Regions from separate parts of the Devosia sp. 2618 genome, predicted to be linked through region 2. Evidence: riboswitches for the same ligand, from Rfam matches in the RefSeq annotation. Region 2 holds a riboswitch; each other region holds the start of a gene.
The links. A riboswitch is a leader RNA that binds a small molecule or an ion and turns the genes downstream of it on or off. The one in region 2 is predicted to bind cobalamin.
Positions count from the first base shown of each region.

Region 1: another riboswitch for cobalamin. It lies ahead of ABIE28_RS05840 ((2Fe-2S) ferredoxin domain-containing protein); the one in region 2 lies ahead of metE (5-methyltetrahydropteroyltriglutamate--homocysteine S-methyltransferase).
Region 3: another riboswitch for cobalamin. It lies ahead of ABIE28_RS13015 (CbtB domain-containing protein); the one in region 2 lies ahead of metE (5-methyltetrahydropteroyltriglutamate--homocysteine S-methyltransferase).

Region 1 is NZ_JBEPOO010000001.1:1,163,788-1,168,305, forward strand. Features, by position in the region: gene ABIE28_RS05830 (ABC transporter permease) at 1-501, opposite strand, end outside; gene ABIE28_RS05835 (ABC transporter substrate-binding protein) at 513-2,051, opposite strand; gene ABIE28_RS05840 ((2Fe-2S) ferredoxin domain-containing protein) at 2,048-2,836, opposite strand; cobalamin riboswitch at 3,035-3,242, opposite strand; gene ABIE28_RS05845 (DUF1349 domain-containing protein) at 3,366-3,932, opposite strand; tRNA gene ABIE28_RS05850 (tRNA-Tyr) at 4,125-4,209, opposite strand; tRNA gene ABIE28_RS05855 (tRNA-Gly) at 4,475-4,518, shown strand, end outside.
Region 2 is NZ_JBEPOO010000001.1:2,462,476-2,466,993, reverse strand. Features, by position in the region: gene metE (5-methyltetrahydropteroyltriglutamate--homocysteine S-methyltransferase) at 1-1,693, opposite strand, end outside; cobalamin riboswitch at 1,886-2,073, opposite strand; cobalamin riboswitch at 2,188-2,342, shown strand; gene ABIE28_RS12390 (ribonucleoside-diphosphate reductase subunit alpha) at 2,455-4,518, shown strand, end outside.
Region 3 is NZ_JBEPOO010000001.1:2,590,502-2,595,019, reverse strand. Features, by position in the region: gene aztD (zinc metallochaperone AztD) at 9-1,181, shown strand; gene ABIE28_RS13030 (DMT family protein) at 1,356-1,712, opposite strand; gene ABIE28_RS13025 (DUF2164 domain-containing protein) at 1,839-2,093, opposite strand; gene ABIE28_RS13020 (hypothetical protein) at 2,240-2,935, shown strand; cobalamin riboswitch at 2,971-3,217, shown strand; gene ABIE28_RS13015 (CbtB domain-containing protein) at 3,254-3,439, shown strand; gene ABIE28_RS13010 (CbtA family protein) at 3,542-4,285, shown strand; gene cobW (cobalamin biosynthesis protein CobW) at 4,282-4,518, shown strand, end outside.

The DNA of each region.
Region 1 (4,518 bases), 1.3 Mb from region 2:
GCGGCCAACGCCGGCGCCGACCACGACATATTGCAACACCAGTAGGGCGAAGACGAAGGTGGGCAGGGCGGAGCCAATCTGCGTGTAGAGCAATATGACGCGGTCAGGCCATCGTCCCCGCCAGGCCACAGAAATCAACGCCAGGATCAGCGCGAGAATGACGGAAGTGGCGAGGGCGGTGCCTAACAGCATCAGCGTGGCGGGCAAGCGTTGGCCGATCTCTTCGAGCACGGGTTTGCCGGTGCGATAGGACACCGACAGATCGCCCTGCACGACGCGCCCGAGCCACTGCACGTATTGCAGCGGCAGCGGCTCATCGAGCGCCAGTTCGGCCCGCAGATTGGCAATCTGCAGGTCATTGGGCTCGTGAATGAAGCGCGCCTCAAGTATCCGCATCACCGGGTCGCCCGGCGATAGCGGCAGGAGCGCCCAGACGATAACCGTGGCAGCCAGCGCCGTCAGGACGGCCTGTGCAAGTCGTTTGAGGATCAGGACTGCCACGGAGTTTTTCATTACTGCGCCGGCGACGGGGCTGTGGTCGGCGAGACGTGGTAGAGCGCGAAGCCGGGTTCGTAGCCGGCATAGGTCTCGTTCACGACGACGCGGCCCTTGTGGATGTTGAAGGCAAACACATAGGGGTCTTCGCTCACCAGAATGTCCTGGATGCGGCCAAGGATTTCGTCGCGACGAGTGGTGTCGACTGTGACCTTGAGTTCAGCGATCAGGGCGTGGACTTCCGGGTTGGCGTAGCTGGCAAAGTTGCGGTTGCCGGCGGGGCCAAGATAGCGCGTCAGGAATGGCGAGGTGACGCCCCAGCTGACGGTGCCTTCGCTGGAAATGCCAAGATCCCAATCGACGCCGCCTTTGCCCAGTGCTGCATAAACGTCATCGACCGACTGGATTTTGACCCCAATACCGAGCTTGCGAACCTGGGCCTGCAACGCGCCGCTAAGCGGCACGAGGTCTGGTTGCTGCGGATATATGACGACCTTGAGCTCAAGCGCTTCGCCGTCCTTGCGGCGCATGTCGCCATCGAGGAGCCAACCGGCTTCGTCGAGCAGGGCGGCCGCAGCCGTCGGATCGGTGACATAGGTCTGGCGAGCCCAGGGGAAGCTTTCATTGTAGAGGCCCTTGGCCTCAGCCAGGGCGCCGCCGAACACGACATTGGCGATCTCGTCATAGTCGATGGTCTGCATCAGTGCCTGACGCACGCGAACGTCGTCGAATGGTGGCTGGTTGACGTTCATGAAGCCTAGGAAGCCGCCGGTTCCGGTGGTGCCGGTATTGAAATGAATGCCGGGGGTGGCATCAACCACGGGGCGCGCCGCGATAGGGGGATAGAGCGCGATATCGGCTTCATCGTTCTGGACGGCCAGAATGCGGGCGTTCGGATCGGTGACGAAGCTGACGGAGAGGCCGGGCAGGGCTGGTTCGCCGTTCCAGTAGCTATCGTTGCGCTCCGCATCGAGGCGGGCGGAGGTCAGACTGGTGACGGTGTAGGGGCCGGTATAAATGCCGGCATTGGTCAGCTTGGTCCAGTCGTCGCCAACGGCGTCGGCGGCCTCGGCGTCATAGATCAGGAAGATAGCTTCGTTGGACAGAATGCCGGGCAGTTCCGGCCATGGCGCGACCGTCGAAATGGTAATTTCCATGTTACCGGTTTTGACGAAGGTTGTGCCTTCGGGAACGGCACCTGTGGCGGAGTCCGATACGGCCATCTGGCGCTTGATGACGGCGAGAACGGCGTCGGCATCGAGCACCTTGCCATTCTGGAAAGTGATCCCATCGCGCACGGTAGCGACCCAGGTCAGCGCGTCCTTGTTTTCCAGGCTTTCCAGCAGCCAAGGCTGGTTGGTGCCGTCGGGATAAAACTTCATCAGCAGTTCGGCAACGCCAAATTCCTGCATCCAGAAGCCATCGACGGCCGGGTTCATCGTGCCGATGTCAAACGAGGTGACGATGCGTAACGGCGCTGGATCAGACTGCGCGGTGGCAGCCGAGACCGCTAAGGCGCTGGCCAGCAGGGCGAGTGTGAGACGCTTGAAAATCATGAATTGTCCTTGGTGGAAAGGGCAGGTTGGCGTGCGGCCTTGGCCGTATGAATGAGGAGGTCGTGGGCGGTCTGGCCCTGGACCAGAACTTCCGAAACGAAGCGGGCGAGGGCTGTTTTGTCGGCCAGGCGATACCATTCGCCCTTGGGATAAAGGGCGACCATCGGGCCTTGATTGCAGGGGAACAGGCAGCCGGTGCGGGCGGTGAGGCATTGAGAGGCAATGCCCTGTCTGTTGGTCTCGTCCTTGAGGGCATGCAGGAGCGAGGCAGCGTCGCGGTAGTGGCAGCGCGGGCCGGTGCAGACCAGCAGGTGGTGTCGAAAATCGGGTGGGTTCTGCCAGCCAGGTTTGCCCAGCGATGGTTTTGCCTTGGCGACGGGCGTGGCGTTGTCGGCGTTTTCAAGCGCCGTCGTCACGAAATGACTGAGCAGTGCCGGGTCATCGCTGGCTTCGCTGCCAACGGACAAGGTGACATCGTCGTTGCCGGGCAGAAGGCTCCAAGTGGCGAGCGCGCCAGGGAGCCAGGCGATCAGGCTTTCGGGGAAAGGCAGGCCAATCGGCTGGACGAGAATGGACGTATGCCCCTCATCGCGCAGGGCGTCGAGGGCCTGCGGCAGGTTCTGGTCGGTGCCTTCGAGGCGAACGAGACGGCTGGGCAGGGCGGTGGCTGCGGCAAGTCCGTTCGCCACCGTCGCAAAACGGCGAGCACTCAGATTGGCCAGCGAGATGACAAAGAGAATGGCGTCAGGCTGCATGACACGCCCCAATGCAGGACGCATGATCATGTGGATACGCCATTGGGTGGTGCCCAATGTTCATAATCAAAACTCCGCTCAAGCCGGTTAGGATCGGCTTTGGCGGGCGGGGTGTGCGCGCGCCGATAACCCCGTTGTCGGAACGGACAGGTTAGGCGCAAATGGCAGATAGGATGCTGGCGTGGCCGCAGTCATGACGTGTCCCCTGCCAGAACACCTCGTCTGGCTGCTTGGTATTGTGCTTGGGCAGGTCTCCTGGCTCACGGCTCTGATGCGGTTGCAGCCTTCCCAATCCTAAAAGGACCAGTGGCGATAGCAATCGCTTGCCGCTTACAGTTGCGAGGGCAGCCTCGGTTTTGGCCCCTGATGGGTAATCCGCACCGTGTTCCCTTTTAATCCGCGCGTCATGGCGGAACCGAAAGCTCGCGCAAGTTGGGGTGATTCTGGATGGGGATCAAGGCGCAGGTGTCGGCGTTGTGTCGCGGGGGCGCGTTGCGCCAACACTCTTGCTGCGTTTGCTGGTAAGACAGTGGCTAAGCTGGAGTTGGTGGCAGAAAACCTAGTCGTCATGCAGCCGCTTTTCGATTGGCTCGCCGATCCGGAAATTGTTGAACTGCACGTCTAGGCCAGCGCGGGTTGGGGAGCAGCACATCATGCCGGCTTGGACGACTTGGGGCATCGCCAGGTATGCGAGGCGGGCCATGCGCCATTGGCCGGTTTCGGCCTGTAATTGGACGCGCAGGGCTGTGCCGTGCCGCGTGACGCGGATGTTCAGGCCGTCGCGGAATGCGTTGGGCAGGGAGAGCATCGACCAATCGGATTGGTCATCGCGCGTTACCACGGTGCTGAAATGGAGCTCACCATCGGTATATTCGATGCCGGCCTTGATCCAGTTCTTGCCGTCGACGCGGACCATCAGGCCGGCCTGATCATAGAGTGCCGTGTAGTCGGCCTTGAATGTGACTGACATGGTGAAATCGCCGGACACTTCATCGTGGTAGAAGTGACCGTTGTCGTGCAGGAAATCGTAGAACGTGTTGTTCCAGAAATCCGTCTCCAGCGCGGTCCGAACAGCTAGCCCCTCACCATTTTCGGTCCAGTGAAGCGGCTCGTTGATCCAGCGCATAGTGGTTCTCCGTCAGTGCTGGAGACTACCCTATGGTCACGTTGGCAGTTTGGCTAGATTGCGCTAGGCCCTGCGTCGTCGATCGGACCATAGAAACGGACGTAGCGGAAGCGCCCACGAATGAGCCTGTCTAACTATGTCTTTGGGGGAGGCCCGGATGCTTTGGCCGCTGGGCCTGTCCGGAAAGGGCGATGGTGGAGGGGACTGGATTCGAACCAGTGTACGCTAAGCGGTCAGATTTACAGTCTGATGGATTTAACCACTCTCCCACCCCTCCACAACAACGTCGCTTGGGTAGGAAAACGAAGCGCTAGGCGTTTCGTTCGGGCGGTTTATGGTGGTCTGATGACAGAGTGTCAACACCCCTTTGGCAATGCTCCCAAAAAAACTGCTGGCCAATGACGTTAAGGCCAATTGCCGCCGTCGCGCCGCAGGGGCTTTTGGCTGCGTCATGCGCGCTAAAGTCTCGTTGATGACGGCGGGAAGGGGTTGCCAGTGTTGGTTGTGCCGCGCTATTGGCTAACACGTCGGTCATCGACCGGGCGGGTATAGCTCAGTGGTAGAGCAGCAGCCTTCCAAGCTGAAT
Region 2 (4,518 bases):
CGACGCGTACAAAGCTCCATTGCAGAATGGTCACCGGACCGGTCAGCATGCCCTTCATTGGTCGGTCGGTGAGCGAGGCGGCATAGGCCGACCAGCGCACGGTCATCGGGGCAGGACGGCTCACATCACCATAGATGACCGGTGGCTTGACGCAGCGCGAGCCATAGGACTGCACCCAGCCATTTTTGGTAAAGGCAAAGCCATCGAGCTGTTCGCCGAAATACTCCACCATGTCATTGCGCTCGAACTCGCCATGCACCAGCACGTCGATATCGAGCCGTTCCTGAATGCGCACGGCGCGTTCGGTCTCAGCTTCGAGGAAGGCGTTATAGGTCGCTTCGTCGATCCGGCCCTTCTTGAAGGCCGAACGCTGTTCGCGCACCTCGGCGGTCTGGGGGAAGGAGCCGATGGTCGTGGTCGGGAAGGCGGGCAGGTTGTAGCGCGAGCGCTGCTGTTGGCGCCGGCTGGGGAACGGAGACTGTCGCGCCAGATCGATGGCCTCGGCGGCGCGAGCCTTGACCGCTGGCTGATGAATGCGGGGCGAATTGCGGTGGGCGGCAATGGCGGCGGCGCTTGCATCGAACGCCGCCTTGGCCGCGCCCTTGCCCTTTTGCATGGCAAGACTGAGGGCTGAGACTTCGGCCAGCTTCTGCTTGGCAAAGGCAAGCCAGGACAGCAGCTCAGCATCCAGTTCGGTCTCGCCGTCGAGATCGACCGGGGTGTGCAGCAGCGAACAGGATGGCGCAATTTCCAGCCGATCCGGCCCCACCGCATCCCAGGCTTTCGATACCAAGGCAAAGGCAGCATCGAGATCGGCGCGCCAGATATTGCGGCCATCGATCACGCCAACCGACAGGACCTTGTCGGCAGGTAGAGCCTTGAGCACCACAGGCAATTGTTCGGGGGCGCGGACGAGGTCGATATGCAGGCCGGCGACAGGCAGGGTGGCGGCCAGCTCGGTATTGTCGAGCAGGGCGCCGAAGTAAGTCGCGAGCATAATCTTGGGCGCGACGGGCGCGAGCGCCGCGTAGGCACGGCTCAGGGCGTCGCGCTGGGCAGGGCTGAGATCGAGCACTAGGATTGGCTCGTCGATCTGCACCCATTGGGTGCCCTCGGCCTTGAGTGCGGCGAGCAGGTCGACATAGGCGGGCAGGACTGCGTCGAGCAGGGACAGCGGATCGAGCCCTTCATCCTTGGTTTTGCCCAGGCTCAGCCACGTGACGGGGCCGACGATGACCGGGCGGGTCTCGATGCCGAGCGCCTTGGCTTCGCTGTACTGATCCAGCGCCTTGCGGGTCGACAGCACAAAGCGCTGACCGGCGTGAAATTCGGGCACGATGTAGTGGTAGTTGGTGTCGAACCACTTGGTCATTTCCATCGCCGGCGCATCCTTGGTACCGCGCGCCATGGCGAAATAGAGCGCCAGTGGATTGTCTATACCGGCAAAGCGCGGCGGGATGGCGCCGAGCGCTGCGGTCATGTCGAGCATGTGGTCGTAGAACGAGAAATCATTGGAAGGGATGATGTCGATCCCGGCCTGATGCTGCAGCTGCCAGTGGCGGGCGCGCAACTGGGCGGCGGTGGCCTCAAGCGCCACGGCGTCGGTTTCGCCCTTCCAGTAGGATTCGAGGGCCTTTTTGAGTTCGCGATGTGCGCCGATGCGCGGAAAGCCGAGATTGGCGGATCTGGTCATGATGGTGCCGATGCAAAATGGTGCGCCCACCGGCAGACCGGAACGGTCGCCATGGCCGGGTCGCGGAAAAAGCGGAAAAGCGGGCTGAACAGGCGTCAGAAGTGACGCATTCGCCTTGGGCTTGTGGCTGCAATCGGCGGCAAGAAAATCGTCATGGCATGTCCTCGACCAGTCCACCCGACCGGCGTGATTGGAGTGTTCAATCCCAAGGTAGGTCTCCTGGCTCGCGGGATTGGCCGAACATCCGCCTTCCCGGTTTGCACCAGTGGCATGTGGATATCCGTCACCGCCTACAGTTGCGGGGGCAGCTCCGGACTAGGCATGAGCCGCACCGGATTCCCTGTTATCCTCTTGCGAGGACCATGGGCAGGCTGAAGATGCACGGCAAAGCGACGGCTGTCAATTGGGATATAAAGATATCGTTATATCCCCGCTGTCCACATGGACTGGAAAATTGCTCAGCAAGGCATTGACGCGAATCTAGAATAGGACCACTACATCTAGTGTGTCGTGGTCATCCGGGTCGCAAGGACGGGTGATAATAGGGAAGCTGGTGCGGGGTTCATCCTCCAGTCCAGCGCTGCCCCCGCAACTGTGAAAGCGTGCTTCAGCACGCCAGCCAGATACCTGCCACGACAGGTTTATTCGTCCACGGGCGGGGTGTCCCATTTGGTCGCGAAGCACAGGCTTGGCCGCTTGGTCACGTCCTCGCGCGCGCCCCTTCTGTACCCCGCCATCCACCTACGGGGTCCTGGGGTCCAATGACTGAACTCGATATTGCAAGCCGTGCCGACGATGGTGTCGCACCCGCCTATCACGACGCCGACGACCGCCGTGTCGCCGCCGAGCCCGGCTTCTCGCTGATCAAGCGCAATGGCCGCAGCGTCCCCTTTGACTCTTCCAAGATCGGCGTGGCGCTGACCAAGGCGTTTCTGGCCGTGGAAGGCAACAAGGCCGCCGCATCGCGCCGCGTGCACGAGATCGTCGAACAGCTGACCACCGAAGTCGTGACCGCTTTGACCCGCCGCGCCAAGGATGGCCGCGTTTTTCACATCGAAGACGTGCAGGACCAGGTCGAGCTGGCGCTGATGCGCGGCGAGCACCAGAAGGTTGCGCGCTCCTATGTGCTCTATCGCGAAGAACATGCCCGCGCTCGCGCTGCTGCCACCAAGCCCGTCGAAACCAGCGCCACCAGCCTGACCATGACGCTCGACAATGGTAGCCGCGTGCCGCTCGATGAAGCGCGTCTGGCCACCGTCGTCACCGAAGCCTGTGCCGGCCTTGAAGGCGCGCAGCCCGAAGTCATCCTCGAAGAAACCCGCCGCAATCTCTATGACGGCATTTCGCTCGACGAGCTGGCGCTGGCGCCGATCTTGGCCGCCCGCACGCTGGTCGAAACCGAGCCAAGCTATGCGTTCGTTTCGGCGCGCCTGCTGCTGGACAAGCTGCGCCGCGAAGCGCTGAGCTATGTCTCGGGCCGCACCGAACTGGCAACTCAGGCCGACATGGCGACCCGCTATGCCGAATACTTCCCGCAATACCTGGCCAAGGGCATTGCAGCCGAACTGATCGACCCCGAACTGGCCCGCTTCGACGTGGCGCGCATCGCCGCCGCCATCAAGCCGGAGCGCGACACCCAGTTCCAGTATCTGGGCCTCCAGACGCTCTATGACCGCTATTTCCTGCATGTCGACCGGGCGGTGTTCGAGCTGCCGCAGGCCTTCTTCATGCGCGTCGCCATGGGCCTCGCCATCCGAGAAATCGACCGCGAAGCGCGCGCCATCGAGTTCTACAACCTGCTGTCGAGCTTCAACTTCATGGCCTCGACGCCAACGCTGTTCAACTCGGGCACGCTGCGCCCGCAGCTGAGCTCCTGCTTCCTGACGACGGTGGCCGACGACCTCGACGGCATCTTCAAGGCGGTCAAGGACAACGCCCTGCTGGCAAAATATTCCGGCGGTCTGGGCAATGACTGGACGCCCGTGCGCGGCCTCGGCGCCCACATCAAGGGCACCAACGGCGAGAGCCAGGGCGTCGTACCCTTCCTCAAGGTTGCCAACGACACCGCCATCGCCGTCAATCAGGGCGGCAAGCGCAAGGGCGCGGTCTGCGCCTATCTCGAAACCTGGCATGTCGACATCGAAGAATTCCTCGACCTGCGCAAGAATACCGGTGACGACCGCCGCCGCACCCACGACATGAACACCGCCAACTGGGTGCCGGACCTGTTCATGGAGCGCGTCGAAGCGGGTGCCGACTGGACCCTGTTCTCCCCCGACGAAGCGCCGGACCTGCACGACCTTTATGGTCCAGCGTTCAAGGCGGCCTACGAAGGCTACGAGGCCAAGGCCGCTGCCGGCCAGCTCAAGGTGTTCCGCACCGTCAAGGCGCTCGATCTGTGGCGCAAGATGCTGACCATGATCTTTGAAACCGGCCACCCCTGGGTGACCTTCAAGGACCCCTGCAATATCCGCTCGCCACAGCAGCATGTCGGCGTCGTGCACTCGTCCAATCTCTGCACCGAAATCACCCTCAACACGTCCAAGGACGAGGTTGCCGTGTGCAATCTCGGCTCGATCAACCTGCTCGCCCATATCGGGCCGAACGGGCTCGATCTCGATCAGCTCAAGCGCACCGTCGATACGGCCATGCGCATGCTCGACAACGTGGTGGACATCAATTTCTACACCATCCCGGAGGCCCGCAAATCCAACCTCCGTCACCGTCCGGTCGGCCTCGGCCTGATGGGCTTTGCCGATGCGCTGCAGGCGCAGGGCCTGGCCTACTCTTCGGACGCAGCAGTGGAATTTGCCGATAGCTCGATG
Region 3 (4,518 bases), 130 kb from region 2:
GACCTCACATGCTCGCCCGCATCCTCCTCGCCGCCACCGCCCTCGTCACCCCCACCTTCGCCGATGACATCACAACCTGGCGCCTGTTCATCGCCGATCACGCCGACCCCACCGTCATCGCCCTCGACGCAACTACCGGCGAAAACCTCGCCACCTTCCCCCTGACCGGCCCGGCCTCACTCTACGCCATCGACGGTGCCGTCTTCGCCGTCCAGGGCGCGGCCAACCAGGTCGCTGTCATCAACAGCGGCATCAGCGTCGACGACCATGGTGACCACGGCGACATCACCATCACCGATCCAGTTCTTGTCGGCGCGACCCTTGACGGCGAAAAGCCCGCCCACGTGGTGGAGCACGGTGGCAAGACTGCGCTGTTCTTCGACGGCTCCGGCAAGATCAACCTGTTCAGCAGCCACGACTGGGCGCACGACGGCAAGATCGAACCTGTCGAGCTCGACAGCGGCACACCCCATCACGGCGTCGCTGTCCCGTGGGGCGACTACACGTTAAGCTCGGCCGCCAATGCCGATGATGAAAAGAAGCCCCGCATCGGCCTGAAAGTTCTCGACAGCGCCGGCAATCAGGTCGGCGATATCCATGCCTGCCCAGACCTCCATGGCGAAGCCAGTTCAGGCAATCTGGTGATCATCGGTTGTGGCGACGGCGTGTTGATCGTCTCCGGTTCGGGTGAGCCCAAGATCGAAAAACTGCCCTATGCCGGCCTGCCAGACGGCAAATCCACCACCTTTCTTGGTGGTGTCGGCTTGCAGTATTTCCTCGGCAATTACGGTGCCGACAACGTCGCCATTATCGACCCAGCGGAGACAACCGCATTCCGCCTCGTCGACCTGCCAACCCGCCGCGTGCATTTCGCGGTCGATCCGATCCGGCCCAAGTTTGCCTATGTCTTTACCGAAGACGGCAAGCTCAATCAGCTCGACGTGGTCTCCGGCAAACTGGTCCAGTCGCTTTCCGTCACCGATCCATATTCGATGGACGGCGAATGGAGCCTGCCACGTCCTCGCATCGCCGTCGCAGGGAACGTGGTTGCCGTGACCGATCCCAATGCGGGCAAGGTACACCTCATCGACATCGCGACATTCGCCAAGACGGGCGAGTTGCCGGTCGATGGAGCGCCATACAATATCGTCGCGGTCGGGGGCTCGGGGACGGTGCACTAGGGGTAACGTGCACTAAAGCAAGAATACCCCCACCTAACCTTCCCCTGAAAAGGGGGACTTCGATCCGGCCGAAGGCAAAATCACGCCAGTGGCGTGATTTTAGGTGAGAAGGCCGTGAGGGCTATGCCCGAACGGCGGGTGGGGGTATCCCCTCCAAAGACCCGCCCCAGCCGCCTACTTCAACGGCCCCTTAAATATAAAGAACGCCCCAAGCCCGATCAGCCCGAACCCCACACCGTGGTTCAGTGTCAGCTTCTCGCCGAAGTAAAACACGGTGAACACCGCAAATACCGAAAGCGAAATGACTTCCTGGATGGTCTTGAGTTCGGATGGCGAATAGACCGCCTCGCCGATCCGGTTGGCGGGCACGGCCAGCCAATACTCGAAAAACGCGATGCCCCAGCTGATCAGCACCGCGGCCCACAGCGCCGAGGTTGGCCATTTCAGGTGCCCGTACCAGGCAAAGGTCATGAAGATATTGGATGCAACCAACAGCCCGATTGGGGCCAGCGTAGGGAAATTGAAGCCCAAGGCTTCCTCCTGAAGACACCGGACGAACCCGGCGCCTCACAGATATCACCACGCCATTTTTGGAAAAGCGCGAAACTGCATCACTCTCGACAATAAGAGTGGCCCGGTCGCCGCCCCACTTGCTGTCTAGCGCAAATGCTTGGTGCGCTGCTCGAGCGCAAACAGGTCGTCGTGCAGGCTGTCCATGCGGGCCTTGAGCGCCGCCTGCGCGTCATAAACGCCGCGGTTGTAATAATAGGCGCCCATCTTGTCGGCGAAAAACTGCATCAGCATTTCGGACGGGATGACGCCGATATCCTGATCCAGCTCGTTGCGGAAATAGTCCTGAATTTCTCCAACAATGGCCTTGGTCTCGTCGCGGTCAAACTTGATGGGTTTCATCCTGGGGTCCTCTGCTCTTGAGCGTGCTCTCTGCCTAGTGCGAGTCGCATCCACCCGCCGCGCGCAAATCTGCTTCAGCCCACCAACGAGGCGCTTGACCAAAACCGGTTCTTCCTACCGAGCCCGATTGCGGCAACGACCATTTGATGGCAGATTTCGCCGCCGTCGGCCATTGGCGCCAGGTCGATGGCGTCGGCGATGTAGCGCCCGCCTCAAGGAGTTCGGCCATGTTGCTGCGTATGTCTGCCATTGTCGTCTGTGCTGCCCTTGCATCCCCGGCCTTTGCCCAGGACCCATCGACCTTTGCCTGCGATGGCGTGTTTGGCCGCGATAGTTCCGAAGCGCTGCTGATCAAGACCTATGGCAAGGAAAACGTCGTCACCGGCAATGTCGATGGCCCTGAGGGCACCACCATTCTCGCCACTACCGTCTTCCCCAATGATCCGCAAAAGACCATGGAATTTGGCTGGTGGGACGAAACCAATCTGACCGACCTGAGCTACGCTGATCTGTCGCCGTCCATGGAAGGACCGCAGGGCGTGCGCGTCGGCATGAGCGTCGAGGATGTGGTTGCCATCAACCAGGCGCCCTTCACCATTGGCGGCTTCTGGTGGGATTATGGCGGCTACGCCAGTATCGAAGACGGCACGCTCGCCCACGTCGAGGGCAATTGCTACATTTCGCTGCGCTTCGCCCCCACCAATGAAGACACCGATGATCTCGATGTGAACCCTGTATCCGGGGAAGTCTCCATCCCCACCAGCGAGCCGCTGCTCAAGGATCTGGCCGTTCAGGTCCAGGTGCTCAGCATCAGCTATGAAGGCCCCGAAGGCGACGAGTAACCGCAGGGCGGATTGACCGCCCTCAAGGGGCGGCGTACATGTCAAACTGTATTGGTTCCCCGCGTCCGTAGCGGCAAGGGGATACCCGGACCGACGATTTTTCGTTGGGAAGGAAAGGGAACACGGTGAGGCGTACCCATTAGGGACCAACTCCGTGGCTGCCCCCGCAACTGTATGCGGTGCGCGCTCTCACTATGCCACTGGTGGCCGAAAGGCTGCTGGGAAGGCGAGGGCGCTGTCTCCACCGCAAGCCAGGAGACCTGCCAATACAAACGCCGGGCGTAAAGCCCATCTGTTCCGCGCACGGAGGGTGCTGCTATGAATGCAACGACTAAAGCGACGACTGCCACTCAGTCACTCTCGATTTCCCAACGCGTTGTTGCCGGTTCGCTGGCGCTGCTGCTCGGTCTGACCCTGCTGGTCGGCACTGGCTTTGCTGGCGATTTCCGCCTGCATAATGGCGCACACGACACCCGTCATGCCATGGGCTTTCCCTGCCACTAAGGCAGGGTCCGGAGCGCTTCCAGCAAAAGTGGGAACCGGTTTGCTCCTCGGACTTGATCCGAGGATCGGAAGCGCGACCACCAGGAAATCGAGAGAAACATCATGATCCGCAATCTGTTTGCCGCTGCGCTTATCGCAGCGCTATCGGCTGGCCTTTTGACCGCCGTCATCCAGCATTTCCGCGTCACGCCCCTCATTCTCCACGCCGAAACCTTTGAAGGTGAAGGCGGCGGTCATAGCCACGGCGAAGAAGCCGTCGCGCAGGACCACACCCACGACGCCATCGCCACCCTTGAGGAAGAGCCCGAAGAATGGGCCCCCGCCGATGGCTTTGAGCGCACCGCTTATACCACGCTCGCCACCGTCCTCGCCGCCGCCGGCTTCGCGCTGGTCATCGGCGCCGTCTCGATGTTCGCTAATATTCCGATCACCTTCGCCAACGGCTACCTCTGGGGCATTGCCGGCTTCCTCGCCTTCTCGCTGGCCCCGGCCTATGGCCTCGCGCCCGAATTGCCGGGCATGCCGGCCGCCGAAGTCTTCCCGCGCCAGCTCTGGTGGGTCGGTACGGCGCTCGCCACGGGTGGCGCCATCCTGCTGCTCGCCAAAACCCGCGCCGGCTGGGCCTTTGCGGTTGCTGCAGCACTGGTCATTGCGCCCCACATCATCGGCGCACCGATCGGCCCCGATGAGCCAAGCGCCGTGCCAGCCCATCTCGCCACCGAATTTGCCGCCATCACCCTGGGCACGTCCGCCGTGTTCTGGCTGGTGCTCGGCACTCTGTTCGGCAAACTGAACGACGTGTTCGCGCGCAATCGCGTCACCGCAACGGCCGGAGTGCCCGCATGACCGCCAAGATCCCAACCACCGTCATCACCGGCTTTCTCGGCGCCGGTAAAACCACCCTCGTGCGCCATCTTCTGGCGCACGCCCCCAAGGGCAAGCGCATCGCGCTGATCATCAACGAGTTTGGTGATCTGGGCGTCGACAAGGACATTCTCGCCGGTTGCGGCGACGAAACCTGCCGCGAAGAGGATATGGTCGAGCTGTCCAATGGCTGCATTTGCTGCACCGTGGCCGAT